4 regions of the Paenibacillus residui genome follow, and region 3 is predicted to be linked to each of the others. Evidence: riboswitches for the same ligand, from Rfam matches in the RefSeq annotation. Region 3 holds a riboswitch; each other region holds the start of a gene.
The links. A riboswitch is a leader RNA that binds a small molecule or an ion and turns the genes downstream of it on or off. The one in region 3 is predicted to bind cyclic di-AMP.
Positions count from the first base shown of each region.

Region 1: it holds a riboswitch for cyclic di-AMP, as region 3 does, so the genes downstream of both, ACFQ03_RS00100 (3D domain-containing protein) here and ACFQ03_RS07410 (KamA family radical SAM protein) in region 3, are expected to answer to the same signal.
Region 2: it holds a riboswitch for cyclic di-AMP, as region 3 does, so the genes downstream of both, ACFQ03_RS03040 (TrkH family potassium uptake protein) here and ACFQ03_RS07410 (KamA family radical SAM protein) in region 3, are expected to answer to the same signal.
Region 4: it holds a riboswitch for cyclic di-AMP, as region 3 does, so the genes downstream of both, ACFQ03_RS05315 (CAP domain-containing protein) here and ACFQ03_RS07410 (KamA family radical SAM protein) in region 3, are expected to answer to the same signal.

Region 1 is NZ_JBHTIU010000001.1:15,107-19,320, reverse strand. Features, by position in the region: gene ACFQ03_RS00115 (SHOCT domain-containing protein) at 1-130, shown strand, start outside; gene cysC (adenylyl-sulfate kinase) at 477-1,001, shown strand; gene ACFQ03_RS00105 (hypothetical protein) at 1,073-1,840, shown strand; cyclic di-AMP (ydaO/yuaA leader) riboswitch at 1,979-2,146, shown strand; gene ACFQ03_RS00100 (3D domain-containing protein) at 2,155-2,907, shown strand; gene ACFQ03_RS00095 (polysaccharide deacetylase family protein) at 3,004-4,137, opposite strand.
Region 2 is NZ_JBHTIU010000008.1:216,661-220,874, reverse strand. Features, by position in the region: gene ACFQ03_RS03045 (potassium channel family protein) at 1-124, opposite strand, end outside; gene ACFQ03_RS03040 (TrkH family potassium uptake protein) at 137-1,462, opposite strand; cyclic di-AMP (ydaO/yuaA leader) riboswitch at 1,545-1,680, opposite strand; gene ACFQ03_RS03035 (CPBP family intramembrane glutamic endopeptidase) at 1,976-3,580, shown strand; gene uvrC (excinuclease ABC subunit UvrC) at 3,763-4,214, opposite strand, start outside.
Region 3 is NZ_JBHTIU010000027.1:66,389-70,602, reverse strand. Features, by position in the region: gene ACFQ03_RS07420 (S-adenosylmethionine decarboxylase related protein) at 1-590, opposite strand, end outside; gene ACFQ03_RS07415 (SET domain-containing protein) at 632-1,210, opposite strand; cyclic di-AMP (ydaO/yuaA leader) riboswitch at 1,484-1,623, shown strand; gene ACFQ03_RS07410 (KamA family radical SAM protein) at 1,877-3,058, shown strand; gene ACFQ03_RS07405 (PsbP-related protein) at 3,306-4,214, opposite strand, start outside.
Region 4 is NZ_JBHTIU010000016.1:39,143-43,356, reverse strand. Features, by position in the region: gene ACFQ03_RS05325 (Nramp family divalent metal transporter) at 1-415, opposite strand, end outside; gene ACFQ03_RS05320 (MGDG synthase family glycosyltransferase) at 494-1,717, opposite strand; cyclic di-AMP (ydaO/yuaA leader) riboswitch at 1,912-2,047, shown strand; gene ACFQ03_RS05315 (CAP domain-containing protein) at 2,059-2,934, shown strand; gene ACFQ03_RS05310 (hypothetical protein) at 2,991-4,199, opposite strand.

The sequences.
Region 1 (4,214 bases), on a different contig from region 3:
CAGTATGGAGGAAGCAGGCGTTGATTTTGAAGAAAAGCTGAGGAAGCTGGAGAGATTGCGGAGAGAAGGGCTGATCACCGAAGAGGAGTTCAAGCAGAAGCGCGATGAGGTTATGCGCGATAAATGGTAAAGATGATTTGAAGGACCGTTGAAACGGTCCTATTTTTAAATAAATGTATAAGTTATACTTTACCTGTTCTTGTATTTCATTGGTGAACGCGCCTGTCCAAAGGACAGTGATAGCCGCTTATCCTTTCGCCAGGAATATTAGGATCTGCGTTTCATCCTCGATATGCTCCGTTAGGAGCTTTTTTTAATTCCGGGGCTCCCCGCTAAGTACCCGGAATAAGCTTCGAAGTGGTTTTTACAGGGCTCCATGGATGTCCGTTTCCATTTTGCTTGTCTTGTCATATTCTATCATATTCATGCACGGTAATCGCTGTAAAGCATAGAAGAGGCCATAAGGAGGAGATCTGATGTCCGCAGGGGTGACCGTATGGTTTACCGGACTATCGGGAGCGGGCAAAACTACGCTATGCGGGCTTGTAAAAGCCGGATTGATTGCTGCGGGTGCCCGGGTCGAGGTTCTGGATGGAGATGACGTGCGCAGGCATCTGGCTCCGGATTTAGGCTTTTCCAGAGAGGATCGGATGAAAAATATAGAGAGAGCGGCGTTCGTCGCCCGGCTTCTATCTCGAAACGGAGTGATTGTGCTGGCTTCTTTCATCACTCCTTATCAGTCTATGCGAAATTACTTGCGGCAAGAGCTTGACCCCTATATTGAAGTTTATGTCCGCTGTTCGTTGAAGGAATGCATCCGCAGAGATGTTAAAGGGCTTTACCGCAAGGCGCTGAGGGGGGAGGTGCCTCGATTTACCGGCATCTCGGATGAATATGAGGAGCCGGTAAATCCGGATGTCACAGTGGATACCGAACAATGCAGCAAGGAGGAAGGGGCACGGCTGATCCTGGATTTTTTGAGGAGACGGTCCTTTATATAACAGTTCTCTCCGGCATCGATATGTAATCGGAAATAAAGGCGGCAAGCCGCTTGGAACGGGAGGAGGACAGGATGGAAGAGAAGGAAAAGCCAATTTTGCTATACATGCATATTCCCAAAACAGCCGGGACGACCATGTATACTATTCTGCTAAACCAGTACAGGGCCGAGGAACTGTTAACCTTTTATTATCAATGGGATGATTATGTCCGGGCTGCAAGTCAATTGCCGGACATGATTAGGGGTTCCCATTCGCAGGTGAAATGTATATTTGGACATTTTTTTTTCGGTCTTCATGCCTATATTCCGAAGCCGGCGATTTATGCCACCATGCTCAGAGAACCGGTGGAGCAGGTGCTTTCCCTGTACTATTATATTAGAAGGGTCCCTGAGCATCCGCTGCATTCGCAAGTCGTTCAAATGAGCCTGGAGGATTATTTAACGAACAATAAGACCTATTTCGCCAGTTGGAATCCGCAAGCATCCCAGCTCGCCAACCCCTTTATACCCGATTTGGATAAGGCTATAACCCATCTGGACACTTTCTATGCGTTTGTTGGAATTACGGAAATGTTTAACGAAAGCCTGTTTCTGATGAACCGTTTATTCGATTGGAAGCAGTCTTCTTACCAATACTGGAACGTCACGGAGAAGAGACCGCAGCAGCAAAATATCCCGCCGGAGCTTATCCAATTGATTCGCGAAAAAACGAAATTGGACGGCGGGCTATATCATTATGCAAAGCTTCGGCTGGAGCAGAAGCTGGCGGCCTTGACTCCGGAGGAAATGAAGGAACTGCAAATTTTCAAGGAACAATTGGAGAATAGGAAAAAGACCTAATAATACCAGTAGATCCATAAAATTCACATTTATAGATATGTGGAAAATATTTCACGGTATGCATAATTACGTGATGTGTAGCGCATACATTACCGTTTGCCAAATTCTGTGGATGTTCATTCCAATACGAGTATGGTAGCCTCCTTAATGCCAAAACTTATCGGTTATGAAAGATAAGTACGGGGGATGTTTTTTGCGGAAAAAGCTTATATCGTCTTCCGCTTGGGGTGAAGCGTCGACAGACGCGGGGTTGTATCCTCAATCCTAACCCGACAGCTAACCTCGTCGGCAGTACTTAAAGGAGAACCTTGTCTATGAATCGATTGATTTCCAAAGTCCCGTTCCGAATCATTGCCGTGATCACCGTTGCTATCAGTTTGGCTACGACCGTATCCGCCGCCTCCCTGAAATGGAACGAAACCGAAGCCCATGGAACGGATCCTCGGGAGATGAAGTTCGCACAGTGGGTTAAAGCGCCGCAGCCTGTTCCTGCGGAGCAGCAGGCGGATCAACCGCAGGGGGATGCTTTAGCGGCTGCAGCACCCGAAGCGCCGGCTCAGGAGGAAGCTCCGCCCGTTCAGCAGAGTTCGCCCGCTCCCGCTGTCCATGCCCAGCCTTTGGCCGCATCCACTCCTAAAGCCAAAGCGGACAAACCGAAGCAGGAGGAGAGCAAATCGGCTCCGGCGATGCGCGCTGTACCGGTGAAAGCAAACGTCATCGTTACTCCGACCGGGCAAACCTTAACATATAAGAAAGCAATTCCTGCGGTAGCGTCTGCCTATACGGCATCGGCCGAGGAAAACGGAGGCTACGCAGGACGTGATTATTTCGGAAATCCTCTGAAGGTCGGTAGTATTGCAGTGGATCCTGCCGTCATCCCGCTGGGGTCGAAGGTCTTTATTACCGGCTATTCCTATGACGGGCTTCCGGCAGGAGGAATGGTAGCTACAGCTACCGATATAGGCGGTGCGATCAAAGGAAACCGGGTGGATGTTTTCGTTCCCGATTCCCGGCAGCAGGCGATGAAATTCGGCAAACAAAATGTGCAAATCTACATTCTGGATTAAGTAAACAGCAGCCGGAGTCCCTCTTCTTCCGGCTGCTGTTTCTATAGCTCCTGTACATATCATTCAAACGATTGGTTAACCGATGGAAAACCCGCACTATTTGCTCTTGGACATGTTCAGCAGCTGGGGAATCGTAACAAGCTCATAACCGTCCGCCTGCAGCTTCTCGATAATTCCGGGAAGGGCCTCGATAGTTCCCGATAGGTTCTGGCCGTCGCCTCCTGCGGAATGCTGAAGGATAATAGCTCCCGCATGCGCATGATTAAGAATATTGGCGGAAACCTGCTTCGCGTCAAGCCCTTTCCAATCCAACGAATCTACATCCCAATTGACGATCAGAAATTGATTCTTAATCGCCCATTGAAGCTGTTCTTCATTTATCGCTCCGTAAGGAGGGCGTATATATTTCGGTTCATAGCCGATCAGACGGCTGAGAATGTTCTGGGTCCGATTGATTTGCTGTTCAAAGACGGTGACCGGCAGCTTGGGAAAATTCGGGTGATTGTAGGAGTGGTTTCCTATGACATGCCCTTCCTTAGCAATTCGTTTCACGACTGCCGGATTGGCCTCCGCCCGATAGCCGACCAGAAAGAAGGTGGCTTTGACATTGTACTTCTTTAGAACATCCAATACTTGCGGAGTGAATCTTTGGTCCGGTCCGTCGTCGAAGGTCAGAGCGACCTTCTTTCCTTTGGAAGAGCCCTTGAGCCGAAAGGAATCGGGATATTTAGCCCTTAATTCGGACAAGGTCAGTTGAGATGACGTGCCCGAGGATTGTCGGGTCGTTTTTTTCCCGGCCGCGACTTCACCGGACTGCTTGGGCAAAGGCTTGGGCTTGCTTAATTTAGCTTTCTCCTTATGCTTGTCCGGCTCAGACGGTTGAGGAGCCTGCGCTGCAGGAACGGGAGGCTGCTCCCGGACAGACGGCGATGCTTTCGGTTCAGCCGGTGAACGGTTCTCCTTGCCGCCGGTTGAAGGCTTCGGCGGTTCTGTTGCGGGCGGAGCGGGATCTGCCTGTTTCTCCGGAACGGGAGAGGCTGCGGGCAGTTTAGGAAGAACGGCCTGCTCTTGTGTCCGTTCAGAGTTCTGTTCGACTTTGGACAGGAGCGAATCCGTCGTATCCGGTCCGAATGGCTGCGAGCTGTTATCTTTTTCCCTGCCGATACCGCATCCGTAAACAACGATGAGCAGCAAGCTGAGTGCAATTAGATACAGATGGCGGCGTTTCATAGTTTCTTCCCTCCGATATTTTTCATATTCTATTATTTTGTTATGACCAGGGGGATTTATCCGTTAAATCATAAATT
Region 2 (4,214 bases), on a different contig from region 3:
TTTCATTAACGATTTCCTCGCACTTGTCGATCCCCAGTACCTCGTATCCCAGTTTCACCAGCTCTTTAGCCAAGCTGGATCCGAATCGGCCCAGTCCGATTACCACATACTGATTTCCTTCCATGGTTTCAAGCTCCTATCCAATCGTAATTTTGCCTTCCGGGTACCGGAACAATTCTTTCTCTTTCTTCGGATTTAGTGCATAGGCTAATGTTAGAGGTCCAAGCCGGCCAAGAAACATTAGAAAGGAAATGATGATTTTTCCGATCGTCGACAGCTCCGGAGTCAACCCCATAGACAATCCAACCGTACCGAAGGCTGAAGTAACTTCGAACAGGATCATCAAGAATTGATGGTTCTCCGTAGTAGACAACACCATGGCCGAAATGATAACGATAACCAGGGCGAACAATGTTAGCGTAATGGCTTTATAAATCCGGTCCTTGGCCAGCCGATGGCGAAACATGACGATGTCGTCCTTGCCTCGAACCATCGCTATCATGGCCCCGATCAGGATAGCGAAGGTCGTTGTCTTGATACCTCCCCCGGTCGAACCGGGCGAAGCCCCGATGAACATCAGAATAATCAGGAAGAATTGAGTGGCCTGTCTGAACGAGCCGACATCGAGCGTGCTCACTCCACCCGAGCGCGGGGAAACCGCGTGGAAGAAGGAGGCTAACACCTTGCTTCCTCCATTAAGAGGCCCGAGCGTAGCCGGATTAGTAAATTCGAAGGTGAAGATGACCACCGCCCCTCCGACTATAAGAACCGCCGATGTGAACAGAACTACTTTCGTATGCAGCAGAAGCCTCTTCCGCTTCTTATATTCCATCAAGTCGGACATCACGATAAATCCGATTCCGCCCAGAATAATCAGGGCCATAGCTATAATGCTGACGATCGGGTCGTTCGTAAACAGCGCGAGCCCGCTGAATCGGCCGCTGACTCCCCCGAATAAATCGAAGCCGGCATTATTAAACAACGAAATGGCATGAAACATTCCGAAGTAGACAGCTTCCGCGAACGGAAAATCAACGGACCAGCGCAAAGTAAGCAGGACGAAGGCCACGAACTCTATACTCAGCGAGTAAATAATGATTTTGCGGATGAGGCGGACGATTCCTTCCATGCTGTTCTGATTGAGCGCCTCTTGAAGAATAAGCCGCTCACGGAGCGATATTCTTTTTTTGAGCACCAGGGCAAAAAGCGTCGACATCGTCATAAAGCCCAGGCCGCCAATCTGGATAAGCAGCATAATGACCATCTGGCCGAAGACGGAATAGGTCGTCGCCGTATCCACAACTACGAGCCCCGTCAGACACATGGCTGAAGTAGCCGTGAACAATGCATCCACGAAGGGCACGGAACGGCCGTCAACCGACGCCATCGGAGTCGTCAGCAGGATGGTTCCTATCAGTATAATGATGATAAATCCGGAAGCCAAAATTTGCGGCGGATGCATTTTCGTAAACAATCGTTTCAGCAACGTTCATTCTCCTCTGGAAACAAAAAAAGCACTGGAAAACCAATGCTTTAGGCGTATGGTATCCTGACAGCAAGCCTACGAGGTTAGCTGACGGATTCGGGTGTGCAGGCACCCTATTTGCATTGGAACTAGCAAAATTCACCCCAGTTAAATGGTTCCCCCGCTTTCTAAAAGAAATTCGGCTTCTATTTAATTGATAACGATTATATCCTGCTTTTGGTCGGTATACAAAGTCTGTATTTTAGGAAAAAATCATGCTGTAAGGAAGTATTCGGGCAAAATGGTCAGGCAATGCAAGATTTCATTTTATTTTCACGCGATTTCCTTGCCTTGCATTGAATAAGACGAGTCGTTTCTTGAAGCTATCAAGCGGTTTCCGTATTTTCGATAACGGTGAAGAGACACGGCCCAAGCAGAGGTAATCACTGGAAACAGGCCGTTATCTATGGTACTTTGGAATGAAGAAGATTATTGCGGAGGAGAATGCCCGTGGTTCCACACAGAATAAACCGTCCTCTTATTTGGCTGGCCATTATCGGCATAGTGTTATACTTCGGCGTCATCCTGATCAACCTGCTTCCCGGCGTTAACGGCGTAGAGGAAGAATTGTCCGGGCCGAAGGTGACTGAAGAGCAAGCGGCCGACCTGGCCCGGCAATTCGTCCACACCAAACAACCGGACTACACCCCTAACAAGATCAATATTATTTATCAGTCGGACAAAGGCTTGAGCGGTTATTTGCAAAAAGCGAAGCTGACCGAGGAATACAGCACCCGGTATGGAGACAATTATCCTCTCGATTATTGGGAAGTTCAAATGTTCGATTCGAGAAATCGTCTGAATTGGATCATTTTTGTCGGATTGAATGAACCCAAGGTGACGGCATGGAATCAGAAGCAAGCGGCCCCTGCCTCCTCAGGCTCTCAAGAAAGCCGGCGCTTGCTGGCCGAAAGCTTCCTGGCCGAGAACGGATATGATCCGGCGGATTTGCAGCTGATGCAAGGGTCCCGAAGCAGCCTGCTCATGTACGAAAGTGCCAAGGAGAGCATCGGCGAATCCAGGCTGCAGCTCGGAGTGGCCGTAAGAGGAGAGGAAGTTGTAGGCTTCGTTCCTTCCTTCTCGGTTCCGGAAAGCTTCCGCCAATGGCTTGCCGGGCAGGAGCGGTCTGCCGGCCTGATGTCTTATATCGGACTGGGCGGCATGTTTCTTTTGAGTATTGCGGCCTTGATCCTCGTTATTATTAACCGGAAGAAGGTCCGGTTCTCGCGGGGAATCCTCTTTGCTCTTATTTTCGCCGGGCTATACGGCCTTCACACGATAAATAGCTGGCCGGGAGCAAGCACACAAATTCCTCCGGAGGATGCCGCTATCTTCAACGTAGTCTATATTGTGTTTACCTTTCTAATTATTGCGCTGCTGGCGGGCGCACAATATTTTGCAGCCATATCCGGTGACCAATTATGGAGAGCGCAGGGCTGGAATCCTTGGCCAAGATGGCGAGATTCCAACTTTGGGGAGGATATGTTTTACGGAATGGGCCGAGGATATTTGCTCTGTTTGTTTATTCTCGGGGTACAGCAGGTTCTGTTCTTCATTGCCGGCGAAGCCTTCGATTCATTCGCAGTCAACGATCCGACCCAATCCGTGCTCAACATGTATTGGCCCGCCTTATTCCCGCTTCTTGCGTGGATGGCGGGAACCTCCGAAGAAATTATGTATCGGCTCTTCGGCATCGCCTTGTTTCAGAAGTGGTTCCGCCTCCGCTTCCTGGCAGTCCTGGTGCCGAGCATCATTTGGGCCTTGGGCCATACCGGCTACACGATTTATCCTAGCTACACAAGGTTGTTCGAGGTGGCCGTGCTGGGGATCATCTTTGGATACATTTTCCTGAAATACGGCTTGATGACCGCCATCTTTACCCATGTCACGATGGATATTATTCTGATGGCTTTGTCACTGATGACGACTACACCCAGCACATCGAATATTCTGATCGGGGTTGGGTATATCCTGATGCCGGCTATAACCGGATATATATTGATGTGGATCCACAGCCTGTTCCGTAAACGATCGGGCCCCGCGTCTACGGTATAACCGGAATCGGCCGAGAGAATTCCCGGATCCCGGAAGGCCGGTCAACGATAAACGGCTATTCCGTCCTTTGGACAGACGCGTTTAGGTGAAACTTATCTTTCTTATATTTCAAAAAAAAGTGCACCTTAAACCCTGTTTTACAGGGATCATTAAAGGTGCACTTTTTATATGCATTAAGCCGTTTAATCAAAGACGACTGAGTCGCCCTCCTCCTCGGTCTTCTTGTCCTCGCGGAGGGATGAAAGAATAGTTTCCGCCAGCTTCTCACCGATGCCTAACGGGCGAAAATCCTCAACGGCCGCTTCTCTTATTTTTTTCAGGGAGCCGAAATGCTTCAGCAGCAGCTTCCGCCGCTTCTCGCCAATACCGGGAATGGCATCCAATTGGGAGGCCACCATCGATTTGCCCCGTTGTTCGCGGTGGAAGGTAATGGCAAACCGGTGAACCTCATCCTGTATGCGCTGGAGCAAATAAAATTCATGACTGTCGCGCGGAAGCGGAACAACCTCCGGAGGATCTCCGGTCATAAGCTGGGCCGTTTTATGCTTGGCGTCCTTGACCAGCCCGCAAACCGGCAGGAACAGCCCCAGCTCATTCTCAAGCACATCCACGGCCGCCGATATCTGACCTCTGC
Region 3 (4,214 bases):
CTATAGAAGGAAGTATCCTGTTCTACTATATAACAAGCGAGCGGACGTTCATCGGGGTAACGGTTAATCATCTCTATGGCCATCCACTGGACGACCCCCGGGTTCATTCCCGAGCACAGAATTCCTTTCATATTTGTATACTTATCCCTTGCTTCATCTACAATGCGATATCTTTCCAGCAGGGTGAATCTCTCCACGGCCTCCGTTTCGTCCACCCAAGTATTTTCCAGAGCCGAGTTGATATAGGAAATGCCGAATTCATTGCAGCATTCCAGCATGCCGACGGTATCGGCCCAGGAGACATCAATAACGAGATTGGTCCGGGTATGGAGCAAATGCTCCTTAAAGCGGTCCGTGTCTGCCAAATCGAACGAATGTACGGCCAGTTTGTCAGCCAGGGACGGATATCTTGTCCGGTAATGATTCAATGGTTTCTGCCGGATATCTATCAAATGGATTTGACTGTTCTGAAGAAGGGAGTGGAGTGGGGCGGAAGCGTGTTGACAGGAATGATTTAACAAGGCAAGCAATGCTTTGGCTACCCCTCCGCTGCTTCCGAGCAGGCTTATCACCAAGTTAGTTGCCAATATCGTTCACCTCTTTCATCAAATTCCAGCCAGGCCGAATAAGGCTAAAACGTAGTCAGGATTGAATCCAACGGTCTCAGGCCTGCGGCGACGGCATGGACTTTTTTTCTGAATTTGCGGGGAATGAGATGCTTCAGAGGCTGATCCACCTGATTAAAATATTTGAAGGCTTCCGCGGCCATCTCATCCCACAACCGGTAATAATGCAAATAATCGTCGGGCATGACTATAGTCCGGGAGGTGCCTTCCTCCGGCACACATACAAAGGGCTCCTCATCCCCCAAAATTCCATAATCACTCGTTAACTCTTCGCCGGGATGGATGTCCCTCGCCGCTAATTCCAGTTCATACGCCGTTCCTATACAATTAGGATTAAAGCTGTGATTGATGTATCTTCCGTGGTCCCAGCACAGAACATATTCTCCTTTTTCATTTTGGTAGGCGTATTTGTAGACGATATCCCGCCGCAGCGGTTCCAGAGAATCGACGTAATCCTCGTCCAGAATCATATCTAAGTCATCCAATACCCAAACAATAGTTCCTTTAGGAATAAATTTGGTCGCGAATACGCCGAGCCCTATCTTTTCGTTAACGAAGCGAAGCTCCGTATCCGGATGAATCATACAAACCACCGTCCTCAAAATTTGATAAAGCAATTTAATAGATTTATCTAATAGTAATAGAGTATTTAATAATGAGAGATTTCGTGATAGAAATGGGTCTAGCTATCGCGGAGTCATGCAGGAGCGGAGAAGATAACGGCGAGGGAGGGGCAAAAAATCAATCAGTTAGGGGAGGGGATAATGGCGTTGAGCAGTAAAAGGAAGGGGATGGCCGATTTTGTAAAGGATGGTTGTCAAGGCTTAATGGTTGACAATTTCCTTATTCTGCTATACAATTTGATTACGCTTAATTTCCGATTATCACATCGGAAAGCGGGGGAACCAGTTATTGGGGCGAATCATTGCTTTACGAATGTAGGGAACCATCTTCCCGAGCCCGTCAGCTAACCTCGTCTGCAGTGGATGGGTCAAGACTGATATAGGAGCAAACTTGCTTACACTTTGACCCTTGTAGGGTCTTTTTGTGTATAGGGTCCCGCCGCTGACAGAGATGGGCTTTCCGTCAGGGCGGGACATTTTTGCTTTTATACACTGATTGGAATGGGGTGTTGAACGTGGATACCGAAGAATCGATTCTAAGCGAACCTCCGCCTATAGGCTCTTGGTTCCTGCTCATTACTAAGATAGGAAGAGACACGACTTGAACAGAATAAAGGAGGAATTGGAATGGCCCAGCCGAAGTATATCACCGATATCGACAAGATAACGGCTATACCGGAGGAAGAGAGACAAAAGCTTAAGCAAATAACGGAGAAGTTCGTTTTTCGGGTTAACGACTATTATTTAGGATTAATCAATTGGCAAGATCCCCATGATCCCATTAAGAAGCTGGTAATTCCCAATGAAGGAGAGCTTCTCGAATACGGCCGCTGGGATGCTTCCGACGAGGACACGAATTATGTGGTTCCCGGCTGCCAGCACAAGTATAAGACAACAGCTCTGTTGATTGTGTCGGAGGTTTGCGGCGCTTACTGCCGATATTGCTTCCGCAAACGGCTATTCCGCAACGATGTCAAAGAGGCGATGCTGGATGTAGATCCGGGAATTGAATATATTTCCCGGCATCCCGAAATCAACAACGTCCTGCTGACAGGCGGAGACAGTCTGATTCTCGCCACCTCCAAGCTGAAGATGATTTTCCAACGGCTTCGGGAAATCAAGCACGTCAAAATTATTCGCCTCGGCTCCAAAATCCCCGTTTTTAACCCAATGCGGATATACGAAGACCAGGAATTGCTGGATACGATTCGGACTTATTCGACTCCTGAACAACGAATATATGTAATGGCTCATATTAATCATCCGCGGGAAATTACACCGGAAGCGAAACGGGCATTTCAGGCGCTTCATGAAGCAGGAGCCATTGTTGTCAACCAGACTCCGGTGCTGAGAGGAATTAACGATGACCCTGTCGTTCTGGGAGAATTGTTAGACCAGCTATCCTGGGCGGGCGTCACTCCGTATTATTTCTTTATCAACCGTCCGGTTGCCGGTAACAAAGATTTTGTACTCCCCTTGAAGCGGGCTTACGAGATCGTGGAAGAAGCCAAAGCTCTCACTTCCGGATTGGGTAAGCGTGTGCGCCTCTCGATGAGCCATACTTCCGGCAAAATTGAAATTTTGGCGATTCAGGACGGCAAAGCGTATTTGAAATATCACCAATCCCGAGAGGGGCATTATGGCCGGTTTATGGTATTGGATTGCCCTGACGATGCGGCCTGGTTCGATGATTTGCCGGGCAATGAACAGTATTGGGAGAAGCCCAGGAAGAAAACCGATCAGGTGGTCTCTGTCAATGAGCTCCCCGACATGCCGCAAAGAAGGAGAGCAAGAGTAGCCCAGTCATAATTAATATAGCAGTGATATGAATACGAAGGCGTTCTGTGCTCCGGACTGAGGCAGGCGCCTTCATCGCGTTTTCGGAGCCGGGATTAATCTTCCACCCGGAAAAAAGAGCGAAGGGGCGTTGGTACGCCCCTTCGCTCCTGCTAATGATTTAATAAGTGCCATTGCTTGATAAATTCCGCGGACTGCCGGATATCGTGCAGCCATAAATGCTCCCGCATCGATTCCGAAAGCTCACCGGTTAGTGTAATTACTTCTTAACTTTAAACGTGTTGGTTGCGTCGATATAAGTTTGCTTGTTATCATCCATTTTATTGGCATTCGTCCAGAAAATTACTTGGTGGAAGCCGTTTTCGGATTCTACCAGTGTAAACAGATAAGCGATCTTGACTTTATCCACTTCTCCCCGGACTTCAAACTGGATGCCTTTGTTACCGTTAATATCTGTTTCAACAGGATCGGAATGGACGGCGTTGCCGATGAGAGAACCGTCTGTCTGCATGGACATAATCAAATCGTAGTATTCTTGCAGCGTAAATCCGTCGTCGAAATCTGTCTTGGGCTCGTTAAGAACCATCAGATAGTTCTCGTTTCCTGCAGAGAGATTAAGGGCTTGGAGGTCGGCTTCGTCGTTCAGCCCATTAGCTTCCGTCCACCCGCCCGGCAGTGTAATTTCCGTCAAGTCTGCACTATCGGTAAGTACGACATCCTTGCCGCTCGTCTTGGAATCCGAACCGTTCCCGGCCGTAGTTTCAACATCATCTTTCAGAACCCGGAAAGAATTAATGACGTTAGTAAATTCTTCCTCGTACTCATCATAGCGTTCATCCAATGTCCAGGCAGCCAATTGATAGAAACGGTTGCCTTTCTCCAGGTATGTAATCAAATAACGGACTTTGATACCGGTAATCTCGGCCGAAATAACGGCTTGTTTTGCGGGGATGCCGTCAATTTGAATATCTTTGGTTTCACTGATTTTTGTATTTTCCGCGGTCATTTCGATGTTCTGATTAGCAACGGTCATGAAATCATCAAGCGTAGTATCGTCAGCAAATTCCGATTTAGCGAATGGAACAGCAATCACGTACTTTTCTTTCACAAGGTTGGCTGCGCCCAGAATGGCCTGCGCGTTTAGCGAGTCATTCTCTTTCCAATCCTT
Region 4 (4,214 bases), on a different contig from region 3:
AAGTCGTAATGATCACCCATACCGGCGTTGAAGTCTGGGTCAGATCGGCAATGGCCAGCCCCGAACCGATGGAATTTCCCGCCTGAAAGGAAGAGGTGACCAGGCAAGCACCGATCCCGATGACGACTGTAACGGCTTTACCCCATTTCTCACGAATAACCGACAATAGGGAACGGTTCGCAGCCATCCCGATTCTGGCGCTCATTTCGGTAAAGGCTAACATAAAACAAACCGATATTACCATGACCCACAGCAGATCGTAGCCATAAATGCTGCCCAGCTTGGAGGTAAGCGTGATGCTCCCAGGCCCGAGGACCAGTGCCGCTGTAATCAGGGAAGGGCCTAATGTGCCCAGCCACCGGGCTAAGGACGAGGAAGATGTTCTGCGATCTGGCAGTTGCGACGGGTTGTTCATTCAGAATACCCCCTTGACTTAATGATGAAGCGCTTACGTAATTGTATTTTAGTGAGCGTATGTTTAAATGACAAGTCTTTAATTTGTCTTTAAATTGAGAGAGGAGGTAAGCTCCTTAAGAATTCGATTTGTGATTTTATCCGAAGCGCCGCCGCAGCCCGCAAATCGGTCATAGGTGAAATTGAAGCGGTCCGAATCGGAAGCATTCCACAACGCTTTCATATGTTCGTCTAAGCTTTCTCCGGTTAACATTTTCATCTTGGCTTCCATTCTTTCCCGTTCAGATCGGTCTAAGGAAGTCATCATTCCGATCTGCTTGACTAACTCGCGGGGACAGCGGGCAATCGCTGCTACGCCTTGACTCTGGAGGTACAGGGCGTTATCCGCTTCCTGCCCCGGCAGGGGGCGATAAACAATAATGGGAAGGCGGGAGGCGAGAGCTTCCGTTAATGTGATTCCTCCGGCTTTGGTCACTATGCATGCGGAAGAGGCCATCAATTCCGCCATTTGTTCAACGAAGCCGTAAATCTCCACATTCGGGTCATTCCCGAAATTTTTTGCGATGGAGTTAAACAGGGCCCGGTTTCTTCCGCATACGACAGCTATACGGGCATCCTTCAGTTCTCTGCGAATGAGGGAAATCACCTCGGATAAATTGCGAAGAATACCGTTGGCGCCGGCCATTACCAGGACCCGGAGGAAAGTGCGGGCAGCTGCCGGATCCCGGTCGGACACGGTTTGTTCCCTGAGATGTACGGATGGAAAGGAGGAACGGATCGGTATGCCGCTTACGGCAACGCGTCCGGGATCGATTCCCTGCTCGAGAATGGATTTCTTCAAGTCGGGGGTGGCTACGAACAACAGGTCATATTCCGAGTATATCCAACGGTTGTGCAGAGCGAAGTCCGTCAAGATCGTAAACGTAGGAATGTTAGCTCCGCTTCTTCCGCGAATGGCAGGCATCGGAAAAGTACAGATGAGAACATCCGGCTTCTCCCGGGAGATCAGCTGCATCAGCTTCTTGGCCCCCCATGCTTTCAACCCTTTGTTCAGCATCCGCTGAGGCTTCATATTTTGGGTACATCTATATATCCAGCCATAGATGTACGGGAAATATTGGGAAGACATCTTGTAGAACTGTTGAACAGCCCGGTCCAAAAATGGATACGACTCCCCATATAAGTCCACGAGCTTCACTGCCTTGAACCCCCTCCGGGATAAAGTCTCCTGAAGAGCCCGTGCCGCCTGGAGATGGCCGTCCCCGTAGCTTGCATACAGAATAAGTGCTTTTAATCCATACATATAAGCATCCGTCCTGCCCTTGAAATGGAAGAGAAGTATTATTGCCGGTTCGCCACATAAGATGATCTTTTACGATTGAGGTATATGTATTTAATGTGTTCTCATATGCGGAAAATCATGTACCGTATCAGGGCAATTGTATGAATTACCAAACATTGTAGAATGAAAGGGCTAATCTAGCATGTTACAATCTAGTAGAAATTCGGCCGAAGCACAATCTAGTGCGCGGGGGAACCAATAGTGGGGGTGAAGCGGCTTTGCAAGCCGTAGGGCGATTACTCTTTGACCCGAACCCGTCAGCTAACTTCGCAGGCCAAACAAAGAGGAGGAAACTGAACACCATGAAGAAACACATTAAGAAAGTTGCTCTTTCCGGAGTTTTGCTCGTGGGGACTATGTTGTCTGCCAATGCAGCATTCGCTGCTCCGCAAACATTTCATTCTGGTGATGCAGTAAACCATATCACCAAGAAGTACGGGATTGACCTTGAATCCTTGTTCAAGAATCATCCCAAGTTCAGCAAATTTATCATTATAGGACAAGACGGATTTAAGTTTGATTTCTCTTGCAATCCTATACCTGACAAAGGAAACGGAAGCAAGCCTGCACCATCCAAGCCGGATAAAGGCGATCAGGGAAGCAAGCCCGCGCCATCCAAGCCGGATAAAGGCGATCAGGGAAGCAAGCCCGCGCCATCCAAGCCGGATCAAGGCAATCAGGGAAGCAAGCCTGCACCATCCAAGCCGGATCAAGGCAATCAGGGAAGCAAGCCTGCACCGACCCAGCCAAACCAAGGCGATCAGGGCAACAAACCTGCCCCGACTCAACCTGACCAAGGTCAATCCGATATTTCTCAATATGCTAAAGAAGTAGCAGAATTGGTGAATCAGGAACGGGCGAAGGCCGGACTGAAGCCTCTGCAGCTGGATTCCGCACTTTCCGCTATGGCGTTGGATAAAGCCAAAGATATGTATCATAACAATTACTTTGACCATAATTCGCCAACCTACGGCTCTCCGTTCGATATGATGGACACTTACGGCATCAAATATTCATATGCCGGAGAGAACATTGCCAAAGGCCAACGCACACCCGAGGAAGTTATGAATGCATGGATGAACAGCCCGGGCCACAAAAAGAACATCATGAGTCCTAATTTCACCAAAATAGGCGTAGCTTATTACCAAGGGGAATGGGTACAAGAATTTATCGGTTAATAAAATAACCAAAACGAAAGAGACCGACGCTTATGCGTCCGGTCTCTTTTTTTTCATCATGAGTCCAGGTCTTTCCAGCCTCCATAAGAGAAGAAGCTGATTCCGGCAGCCCCCGCTTCTTGAGCGACAAGCTTATATTTTTCCCAAAGAGGTTGATCGATCGGGAATTCGTCTGACCGCAGCAGCCCTGCATATAGAGGCACTTTATTTTCGGAACGGGCTATTTGCTCCCGGATGATCTGTCCGAAGCTTTCGGGGGTGAGCCAATAGTTCATGGGGCACACAAAATCCATCAGCCCTTCCTTGATCCACTCCCACCATTTCTGGCCGAACTGCTCATATTCACTGCCGGGATGGAAAGGCTCATTTCTCAGTTCGTTTCCGTAAGGCGAATTGTACCAGATTGCCGCAGACAGCTGCGCTTCCTTGCGTTGAGCCGTGATCTCCCGCCGGATATTTCGAACAACTCCGGTAATCAATGAGGAGCGGAACGCATACCAATCCTCCGCATGATGCTTCAGAATCCAATCCGCCCGCTGCCGGGTCTCTTCCAACTCGTCAGGGATCGAGAGATTAAACTCCCGTGCCAACCTTTCCAGGCAGCGCTCGCAGAAGCAATAATGGTAAGAACGTCTGAGATGCAAATGACGGCCAATTGGAGGATCATTATAATGATTGAGGGCTTGTTCCACAAAGAAGGTAGTTGTCGTCCCGTTCGCCGTCGTCAGCTTCAGAGGCTCCCCGGCACGGGGAATAACCGTCCAATGCCCCGCCTGATTCGTATCGATAGACAAGCGGCTCTCATAATGATAGAAACGGATGAAATCCAGATGAATCCCTGCCAATCCGGGATGCTTGACCAGCATATCTTTGCAGCGGCCGGCAATGAACGAGACAACATCCGGATTCGAGGGATCCAGAACATAGCGGCGGCCTGCCAAAGGCTCGTCCCAATTGGAAATTCCTTCATAATCGACGCAGTACGCCTCCCTGGATTGGAAAGGAAGACTTGCTCTATCTTCAGCCCGAAGCTGGAGGGTACCGATCATCCCGTGTATTTCAATGCCTGCCTTTGAGCACGCCTCCACGACCGAATCCATCTGTTCAGCGAATTCCGCCGCCGGATTCGTCCAATCGTGCAGATGAAGCAGAAGCTTGCCCACCCTATGCCGTGCGCACCACTCCACTAACTTCTCTGTATCCCCTAACGTCCAATTCTTATTTCCGATATACAGCCATGCCGTGTTTTGCCTAACTGTTGTCATTAAACTAACACCTCT